DNA from 2 places in the Cellulosimicrobium sp. KWT-B genome. Region 2 is predicted to be linked to the other one. Evidence: riboswitches for the same ligand, from Rfam matches in the RefSeq annotation. Region 2 holds a riboswitch; the other holds the start of a gene.
What was found. Region 2 has a riboswitch for S-adenosylmethionine ahead of B9L22_RS03705 (aminotransferase class V-fold PLP-dependent enzyme). Riboswitches for the same ligand answer to the same signal wherever they lie in the genome.
Positions count from the first base shown of each region.

Region 1 (4,758 bases), on a different contig from region 2:
CGCCCGGCTCGACTCCGTGGTCGCGCGCCGCGTGACGAGCGTGCTCGTGCTCGTCATCGGGTGGCTCTACGTGGTGCCGCAGCTCCACGGGGCGGCGCTCGTCATCACGAGCGTGGCCGCGGTGCCGCCGTGGGTCGGCTCGGTGGGGATCGCGGTCGTGGTGAGCGCCGTCGTCGCCGCGGGCGGGATGCGCTCCATCACGTTCGTCCAGGCGTTCCAGTTCTGGGTCAAGCTCACCGCCCTCGCGGTGCCGCTCGTCTTCGTGCTCATGGCGCTCGGCGGGGCGTTCGAGCCTGGCGGCGCCGTCGTCACGTTCGACCCCGGCGCCGTGTTCCCCCACGAGGCCGGGCCGGGCGGCCTCGACGCGTACGCGACCGTCTCGCTCCTGCTCGCCCTCCTGCTCGGCACGACCGGCCTGCCGCACGTCCTCGTGCGCTTCTACACCTCGCCCGACGGCGGCTCGGCTCGCCGCACGACCGTCGTCGTGCTCGTCATGATCAGCGTGTTCTACATGGTGTCGAGCACGCTCGGGCTCGTGGCGCGGGTCGTCGCGCCCGACCTCGCGGCGCCCGGCGTCGCGGACACGGTCGTCCTCACGCTGCCGACCCGCCTCGTGCCCGGGCTCGGCGGCGAGCTGCTCGCCGCGCTCGTCGTCGCCGGGGCGTTCGCCGCGTTCCTCGGGACGTCGTCGGGGCTCGTGGTCGCGCTGGCGGGCGTCGTGAGCCAGGACCTGTTCGGCGGCACCGTGCGGTCCTTCCGCTGGTCGGCGGTCGCGTGCACGCTCATCCCGCTCGCGTTCGCGCTCGTCACCATCCCGCAGGGCCTCGTGACGAGCGTCGGGACGGTGTTCGTCTTCGCCGCGTCCGCCCTGTCCCCCGTGATCCTGCTCGGCGTGTGGTGGCGCGGCCTCACCGCGCGCGGCGCGGTGGCGGGCATGGTCGTGGGCGCCGTCCTGTGCGCGACGGCGCTGCTCGCGTCGTCCGCGCTCGTCGCCGCGGGGTACGGGAGCCCGTCCGGCGACACGGCCGACGGCGTCCCCGGCGTCGTGCGCGCCCTGCTCGCCCAGCCCGCCGCCTGGACCATCCCGCTCGCGACGGCGACCGTCGTCGTCGTGTCGCTCCTCGACCGGCGCGGCCCGCCGCTGCGCACCGACCGGTTCCTCCGCCGTCTGCACGTGCCCGAGCGCCGTCGGGCCTGAGACTCGTCGCACCGGGAGCGCCGACGACCCTCCGCATCTCACCTGGCGGGCGCTCTCGACCGCATGTCGGATGGGTCGTAGGATCGTGGCAACCATCCAGAGCGGTCGAGAGTCCTGGCTCGACGACACCGCAGCAACCCGCCGACGGAAGCCTCCCGAGGACAAAGGTGCTAACGCCAGGGTCGATGGAGTGACGCATGACCTCAGAGGCATCCTTCGCGCACCGTCCGGGCCGTCCTCGACCCACGGTGTCGTTCGAGCTCATGCCCCCGCGCCGACCGGACGCGGCCCCGAAGTTCTGGGAGACGGCACGCCGTCTCGTCGCGACGCACCCCGACTTCGTGTCCGTGACGTACGGCGCCGCAGGCACCGACCGCGCGACCGCGCGCCAGGTCGTCGGACGCCTGCTCCAGGGCACGCCCGTGCTGCCGATCGCGCACCTCACGTGCGTCGGGGCGTCGCGCGAGGACGTGGAGTCGGTCATCACCGACTTCCTCGACGAGGGCGTGCGGAGCTTCCTCGCGCTGCGGGGCGACCCGCCGCGCGACCAGCCGGACTGGCAGCCCGCACCCGACGGCGTCCGGTCGTCGACCGAGCTCGTCGCCCTGCTGCGCGAGGTCGAGGCGTCGCGCTGCGCGTCCGACCCGGCCGTCGCGCTGCGCGGCGCGGCCCGGCCGCTGACGATCGCCGTCGCGACGTTCTGCGACGGCAACCCCGCCGCCGGAACGACGCGCGCCCAGGAGGTGCGCCGCCTCTGGCAGAAGCAGCAGGCCGGCGCGAGCTTCGCGATCACGCAGCTCTTCTACGACGCGTCGTCGTACACCGACTTCGTCGCCGAGGCCCGCGCGGCCGGCGTGACGATCCCCATCCTCGCCGGGCTGCTGCCCACGACGGAGCCCGCGCGGCTCCGTCGCGTCGAGGAGCTCACGGGCGTGCGCCCGCCCCAGCACCTGCTGGACGCGCTCGACGCCCTGCCCGACCCGGAGGCGCAGCACGCCTACGGGATCGCGTACTCGGTCGACCTCGCGCAGCGCGTCCTCGACGCGGGCACGCCCGGTCTGCACGTGTACACGTTCAACAAGCACCGCGCCGCTCTTGACCTGCTCGAGGGTGTCCACCTCGGCGGCGGGTCGGTCGGGACCGGGGGCGGCGCCAGCGCCGCCGCCGCCCCGCTCGTCCCGGACCTGGCCAGCGGGCCGTGGGTCACCGGCACCTCCCTGCCCACGACGAGCGCCGCCACGCACGGCGCGCCCGTCTGACCGGTCCTCCGGACCAGCAAGAGGTTTCGATCATGGCCACTTCCGTACACTCCCCTACCCAGAACCCGGTCGGCTTCCCCGCCGGCACCGTGCTCGGCTACCCGCGCATCGGTCGCCGCCGCGAGCTGAAGAAGGCCGTCGAGGCGTTCTGGGCCGGCAAGACCTCGGCCGAGGAGCTCGAGGCCACGGCCCGCGAGCTGCGCCTCGCGACCGTGCGCCGGCTCGTCGACCTCGGCCTCGGCGCCGACGACGCGTCCGTCCCCGGCTCGTTCTCCTTCTACGACCAGGTGCTCGACGTCGCCGCGGCCCTCGGGGCGGTCCCGTCGCGGTTCGCGCCGCTGACCGACGACGCGGGCCGCCTCGACCTCGCGGGCTACTTCACCGTGGCGCGCGGCCAGGGGGACGACGCCCCGCTCGAGATGACCAAGTGGTTCGACACGAACTACCACTACCTGGTCCCCGAGATCGGCCCGGACACCCCGATCCGCTTCGTCGACGACCGCGTCGTGCGCGAGTTCGTCGAGGCGAAGGAAGCCGGCGTCGTGACGCGGCCCGTCGTCGTCGGGCCGGTGACGTTCCTGGCGCTGTCCAAGGCCGCGGACGACGCGCCCGCCGGGTACTCGCCGCTCGACCGCCTCGACGACGTCGTCGCCGCCTACGCCGACCTGCTGCGCGCGCTCGCCGCGGCGGGGGCGCCGTGGGTCCAGCTCGACGAGCCGATCCTCGTCACCGACTCGGTCGACGTGCCGTTCACCGAGCTCGCCGCCGCCGTGGGGTCCGCGTACCGCGCCCTCGCGACCGACCTCCGCCCGGTGCCGAGCCCGGGGTCTTCGGCGGCCTCGTCCGCAAACCCGGCGGCAACCCCTGGTTCGGCGCAGGACGCGCGGCCCGCGATCCTCGTCGCCACGCCGTTCGGCGGGCTGGAGACGTCGCCGGACGGCGACGGCGCGACCTTCGACTTCCTGGCGACCCTCGCGGGCACGGACGTCGAAGCGATCGCGATCGACGCCGTCCGTGCGGACCTTCCGGACTCGCCCTACGACGACCTCCTGACGAAGACGCTCGTCGTCGGCGCGATCGACGGGCACAACGTGTGGCGCGCCGACCTCTCGGCAAAGCTCGACACGCTGACCGCCGCGCGCAGCCTCGGTGCGGGCGCGGTCGCCGTCGGCACGTCGACGTCGCTGCTGCACGTGCCGCACGACGTCGAGGACGAGACGTTCGCCGAGCCCGGCACGGCGTCGGGCACGACGCTCGACCCGCGCCTGCGCGACTGGCTCGCGTTCGCGGACCAGAAGGTCGGCGAGGTCGCGACGCTCGCCCGCGCGCTGACCGAGGGTCGCGACGCCGTCGCGGAGGAGATCGAGGCGTCCCGCGCGGCGGTGGCGTCGCGCGCGGAGGCGAGCGGCGTCGTCGTGCCCGCGGTGCGCGAGCGTGCGGCCGCGCTGACCGACGCGGACTTCGCGCGCGGTGACTACGCCGAGCGTGCGGCCGCGCAGCAGGAGCGCCTGAACCTGCCGCCGCTGCCCACGACGACGATCGGCTCGTTCCCGCAGACGCCGGAGATCCGCCGCGCCCGCGCGCTGTGGACGAAGGGCGAGCTGTCGGACGCGGACTACACGACCGCGATGCGTGAGGAGATCGCGCGCGTCGTCGCGATCCAGGAGGAGCTGGGCCTCGACGTCCTCGTGCACGGCGAGCCCGAGCGCAACGACATGGTGCAGTACTTCGCGGAGCACCTCGACGGGTTCGCGGTCACGGCGAACGGCTGGGTGCAGTCGTACGGGTCGCGCTGCGTGCGCCCGCCGATCCTGTGGGGCGACGTGACGCGGCCCGCGCCGATCACGGTCGAGTGGTCCGCGTACACGGCGTCGCTCACCGAGAAGCCCGTCAAGGGCATGCTCACCGGGCCCGTGACGATCCTCGCGTGGTCGTTCGTGCGCGACGACCAGCCTCTCGGCGACACGGCGAACCAGGTGGGCCTCGCGCTGCGCGACGAGATCGCGGACCTCGAGGCCGCCGGCATCGGGATCGTCCAGGTCGACGAGCCCGCGCTGCGCGAGCTCCTGCCGCTGCGCCGCGCGGACCAGCCGGCGTACCTCGACTGGTCCGTCGGGTCGTTCCGGCTCGCGACGTCGGGCGTGGAGGCGGCGACGCAGATCCACACGCACCTGTGCTACTCGGAGTTCGGCGAGGTCATCGGCGCGATCGACGGCCTCGACGCCGACGTGACGTCGGTCGAGGCGGCGCGCTCGCGCATGGAGATCGTGCCGGAGCTGCGCGACGCCGGGTACTCGCGCG
Region 1 covers NZ_NEDO01000002.1:570,968-575,725, forward strand. Annotated here, with positions in the region: gene B9L22_RS08730 (cation acetate symporter) at 1-1,198, shown strand, start outside; SAM riboswitch class I at 1,288-1,390, shown strand; gene B9L22_RS08735 (methylenetetrahydrofolate reductase) at 1,396-2,457, shown strand; gene metE (5-methyltetrahydropteroyltriglutamate--homocysteine S-methyltransferase) at 2,490-4,758, shown strand, end outside.
Region 1: linked by a shared signal. The riboswitch ahead of B9L22_RS08735 (methylenetetrahydrofolate reductase) and the one ahead of B9L22_RS03705 (aminotransferase class V-fold PLP-dependent enzyme) in region 2 are both predicted to bind S-adenosylmethionine.

Region 2 (4,758 bases):
CGCGACCTGCGCCGCGGCGGCGTTCTGCGCGGCGACGCGCACGGGCAGCGTCTCGAGGCCCTTGAGCAGCACCCACGCGTTGAACGCCGAGAGCGACGGCCCGGTGTTGCGGATGAACGTCTGCACGGGACCGGTGACGTACTCCTCGGTCCCGAGGATCGCGCCGCCGAGCACGCGGCCCTGCCCGTCGATGTGTTTGGTCGCCGAGTAGACGACGACGTCGGCCCCGAGCTCGAGCGGCCGCTGCAGCAGCGGGGTCGCGAACACGTTGTCGAGCACGACGACCGCGCCGGCGGCGTGCGCGAGCTCGCTCACGCGCCGCGCGTCGACGATGTCCTGCATGGGGTTGGACGGCGTCTCGAAGAACACGACGTCCGCGGGGGTGGACAGCGCCTCCTCCCACTGCGACAGCACGTGGCCGTCGACGTAGTCCGTCCGCACGCCCCACTTCGCGAAGATCTCGTCGAAGATGACGAGGCTCGACCCGAACAGCGCGCGCGCCGCGACGATGCGCGACCCGGACCGCACCAGCGCGGCGAGCGCCGTGAACACGGCGGACATGCCGGACGCCGTCGCGTAGCACGCCTCCGCGCCCTCCAGGAGGCGCAGGCGCTCCTCGAACGTGTGCACGGTCGGGTTGCCGTAGCGCGAGTAGACGAACCGGTCGAGCTCTCCCTTGAACGCCGCCTCGGCGTCGGCCGCGCGGTCGTACGTGTAGCCCTGCGTGAGGAACAGCGCCTCGGACGTCTCCTGGAACTCGGTGCGCGCGTGGCCGCCGCGCACGGCGAGCGTCGCGGGGCGGGCGCTCGCGGGCAGGGGCTTGCGGCCGGAGCCGCCGGGCACGACCGCGCTCACCGGGCGGCCTCGTCGAACGTCGTGGTGGGCAGCCCGCGGACCTTCCAGCCCTCGACGTCCCGCAGGCCCGAGAACCCTTGGGCGCCCTCGAAGCCCTCGAGCACGTTGTACGACGGCCCGAGCCCGGCGGCCGTGGCCGCGCGCGCCGCGCCGATCGACCGCTGGCCCGAGCGGCACAGGAACACGACGGGGCGCTCGTCGCCGGGGGTCAGGCCCGCCTCGACGAGCCGGTCGAGGAACCGCGGGTTGGGGCCCGCCGGGGTCACCCACTCGTCGAACAGGACGTCGCGGCCGAGCTCCGTGGCGTCGGGCACGCCGATGGTGCGCCACTCGCCCTCGGTGCGGACGTCCACGAGCACGGCGCGCTCGTCGTGGGCGAGCAGGTCCCACGCCTGCTGCGGGGTGAGGTCGCCGGCGTAGCCGACGGCGGGACGTGCCTTGGGGGGTGCCGGCCGGGGTGCCGACGCCTGCTCGGACTGGTCGCTCATGAGAGTCCTCCTCCATCGATCGTGGCAGTAGCACCCTGCGCCCGGCCGCCGAGGCGGTCCGGGGGGTTGCTGCGGCGTCGACGTGCCACGTCACTCGGCCGCTCCGGATGGTTGGCTCGGATCGTACGCCACGCGTCCGACGTGCGGAACGCCCGTCTCGGGGAGCGGCCTGTGGAGGGGTGCCCGACGCCGCGTGGCTCCGCTAGCGTGGCCGCGCGGCCGGGCGGGGGTCCCGGCGGGCAGGGGGAGTCGATGCGGACGGGACGAGCACGCGCTGCAGGCGCGGGCGTGGCGGCGGTCGTCGTCGCGGCGGGCGCCTGGTGGTGGGCCGCGTCCAGCGGGGAGGAGCCTCCGCAGGGCGTCGTGAGCGTGGGGTCTGTCGGGGACGATGCCGCGCGGACGCCCGGGGAGCGGCCGTCCGTCCACCCGGTTCGACCCGAGGCCGAGCGGCCGGAGGCCGAGCGACCCGACGCCGAGCGGCTCGACCCGCCCCCGCCGTCGTCGGACGGGGCCGCGGCGCACCGGGGCGAGCCGGTCGACCTGGCCGATCACACGGTCGGCGGGTACGAGGGCTGGTGGAGCTCCGACGGGAACGGCGCGGCGTGCGACGCCTACGCCGACGCCCACCCGGAGGTCGTGCTCGCGAGCACCCGCACGGGCGCGGTGATCGAGGCCCACACGCGCGGTGTGCGCCTCCAGCGCCCGCCGGCGACACCGCCGGGCGACCCGGCGCTGTGGCCGGCCGACTCGGTCGTCGTGCTCGACGCCGGCACGGGGGAGGTGCTCGAGTCGTTCGCGGTCGACGAGTCGGGGTGGCGCCTCGAGACGCCGGTGGACTGCGTCCCGCCATCCGAGACGCCGTGACCACCGGTTGACACGCCGCCGTCCGCGCGGACATCCTGGTCCGCAGGTCATGAGTGCCAGCGCGAAACCCCGGTTTGCTGGCCGGCAACCCTCCTCTCGCGGCGGGGTGCCCCGGGTGACGACCAGGCCGCACGCCGACCGGCGGGCGGCAAGCGCGGGGAGGTTCTCCCCGGACGACCCTGGAGGACTGTGCCATGACTGCTCTCGCGGACGTCTCGTGTCCCACCGACGCCCCGGCCCCTGACCTCGCGGCGCTCGCCGATGCGCCCGCGCTCCTGCCCGTCGTCGGCGGGGACACCCTCGTCCCGCTCGTCGACGGCCGCAGCGTCCCGTACGCCAACCTCGACGTCGCGGCGTCGGCCCCGGCGCTGCGCTCGGTCGCGGACCGCGTGACCGAGGTGCTGCCGCTCTACGCGAGCGTGCACCGCGGCGCGGGCTACCTCTCGCAGGTCTCCACGGCGCTCTACGAGGCGTCGCGCCGCACGATCGGCGCGTTCGTCGGCGCGCGCGAGGACGACGTCACGGTCGTCACGCGCAACACGACCGACTCGCTCAACCTGCTCGCGGGCTGCGTCCCGGCGAACCCGGACGGCACGCCCGGGCGCGTGCTCGTCCTCGACGTCGAGCACCACGCGAACCTGCTGCCGTGGCAGCGCGCCGGCGGCGCGACGGTCCTCGCGGGCGGCGCGTCCGTCGCGGAGACGCTCTCGGGCCTGCGCACCGAGCTCGCGCGCTTCCCGTACGCGCTCGTCGCCGTGACCGGCGCCTCCAACGTCACGGGCGAGTCCCTGCCCGTCGTCGAGGTCGTCCGCGCCGCGCACGACGCCGGGGCGCGCGTCGTGCTCGACGGCGCGCAGCTCGTCCCGCACCGCGGGTTCTCGCTCGCCGCGTCGGGCGTCGACTACGTCGCGTTCTCGGGGCACAAGACCTACGCGCCGTTCGGCGCGGGGGCGCTCGTCGGACGGCGCGACTGGCTCGACGCGGGCACCCCCTACCTCGCGGGCGGCGGCGCCGTGCGCCAGGTCGCGGTGACCGGGACGCAGTGGCAGACGGCGCCCGCGCGCCACGAGGCCGGCTCGCCGAACGTGGTGGGCGCCGCGGCGCTCGCGGCGGCGTGCGACGCGCTCGCCGCGCTCGAGCCGGCCGACCTGCACGCGCACGAGGCGGCGCTCCGCGCGGCCCTCGTCGCAGGCCTGGAGGCCGTCCCGGGCGTCCGGGTCGTGCGCGTGTGGGACGACGCCGTCGACCCGGTCGGTGTCGTGACGTTCGCCGTCGAGGGCCACGACCCGGGCCTCGTCGCCGCCTACCTCTCGGCCGAGCACGGCATCGGCGTGCGCGACGGCCGGTTCTGCGCGCACCCGCTGCTCGCGCGCCTCGGCTACGACGCGGGCGCGATCCGCGCCTCGGTGGGCGTCGGGACGACGGGCGCGGACGTCGTGCGCCTCGTCGAGGCCGTGCGCGCCTACGTCGAGCAGGGCCCGACGACCCGGTACGAGGTCGTCGACGGCTGCTGGGCCGTCGTGGACGACCCCCGCCCGGTCCCCGCGGGGTCCGGTCTGGAAGGGCTGTTCGCGACCGCGGCGGCGGGATTTCTCGCCGACGCGGCGGGCTGCGGACCGGCCGTCTGACCGGCGTCGGCGGCCGACGGCGGAGGCCGTTCACCGAAGCGTCGCCGAGCGTTGTCCACCGCGTCGCCGGACCCTCTTGGCGCGGTGTTCCGCGTGTGCTCTGATATGCGCTGTGCTGCACGACGTCGTCCTCTCGGGGCACGGTTTCCGGCTGGAACCGCTGGCCCTGGAGCACGCTGAGACGCTGGCCGGCCTCGTCGACGAGGCGATGTGGTCAGGGATGAGCATCCCCCTGCCCTACGGGGTCGCGGGGATGGCCGATCTCGTGGCCGCGACCCGCGCGGCCCCGGACCTCACCGGCTTCGTCGTGCGCGCCGTCGACCCCGACGGCGCGTCCGGCGCCGTGCTCGGCAGCACCGCGTTCCGCGACCTGTCGCTCGTCGACCGCCGCGTCGAGGTGGGCCGCACGTTCTACGCGCGCTCCACGTGGGGGAGCCTCGTCAACCCCGTGACGAAGTGGCTCCTGCTGCGCCACGCGTTCGAGACGTGGGACGTGCACCGGGTCGGCTTCCGCGTCGACACGCGCAACGAGCGCTCGCTCGGGGCCATGCGCCGTCTCGGTGCTCACGAGGAGGGCGTCATGCGCGGCCACCGGACCGCGCCCGACGGGACGCGCGCCGACTCCGTGCTGTTCTCGATCCTCGCGCCCGAGTGGCCCGGGGTCGAGGTGGGTCTCCTCGCGCGGATCACCGCCCCGCGCGTCGTCCCGGTGCTCGCCCCGGCGCCGTCGGCCGACGTCCGGCCGCTCGCCGCGTCCTGACCGCCGCGGCTCCCGGTCGTCGCGTCCTGGTCGTCGCATCGCGGTCGTCGCGCCCCGGGCGAACGGTCCCGGAGACGCCACGAGGGCCCCGCCGGAGCGGGGCCCTCGTGAGCAGAACGGTGGAGCACGTCAGCGGTCGAACGCGTCCTTGACGTCGTCGCCC
Region 2 covers NZ_NEDO01000001.1:854,309-859,066, reverse strand. Annotated here, with positions in the region: gene B9L22_RS03720 (O-succinylhomoserine sulfhydrylase) at 1-855, opposite strand, end outside; gene B9L22_RS03715 (rhodanese-like domain-containing protein) at 852-1,343, opposite strand; gene B9L22_RS03710 (hypothetical protein) at 1,596-2,207, shown strand; SAM riboswitch class IV at 2,253-2,368, shown strand; gene B9L22_RS03705 (aminotransferase class V-fold PLP-dependent enzyme) at 2,402-3,835, shown strand; gene B9L22_RS03700 (GNAT family N-acetyltransferase) at 3,948-4,595, shown strand; gene B9L22_RS03695 (CsbD family protein) at 4,725-4,758, opposite strand, start outside.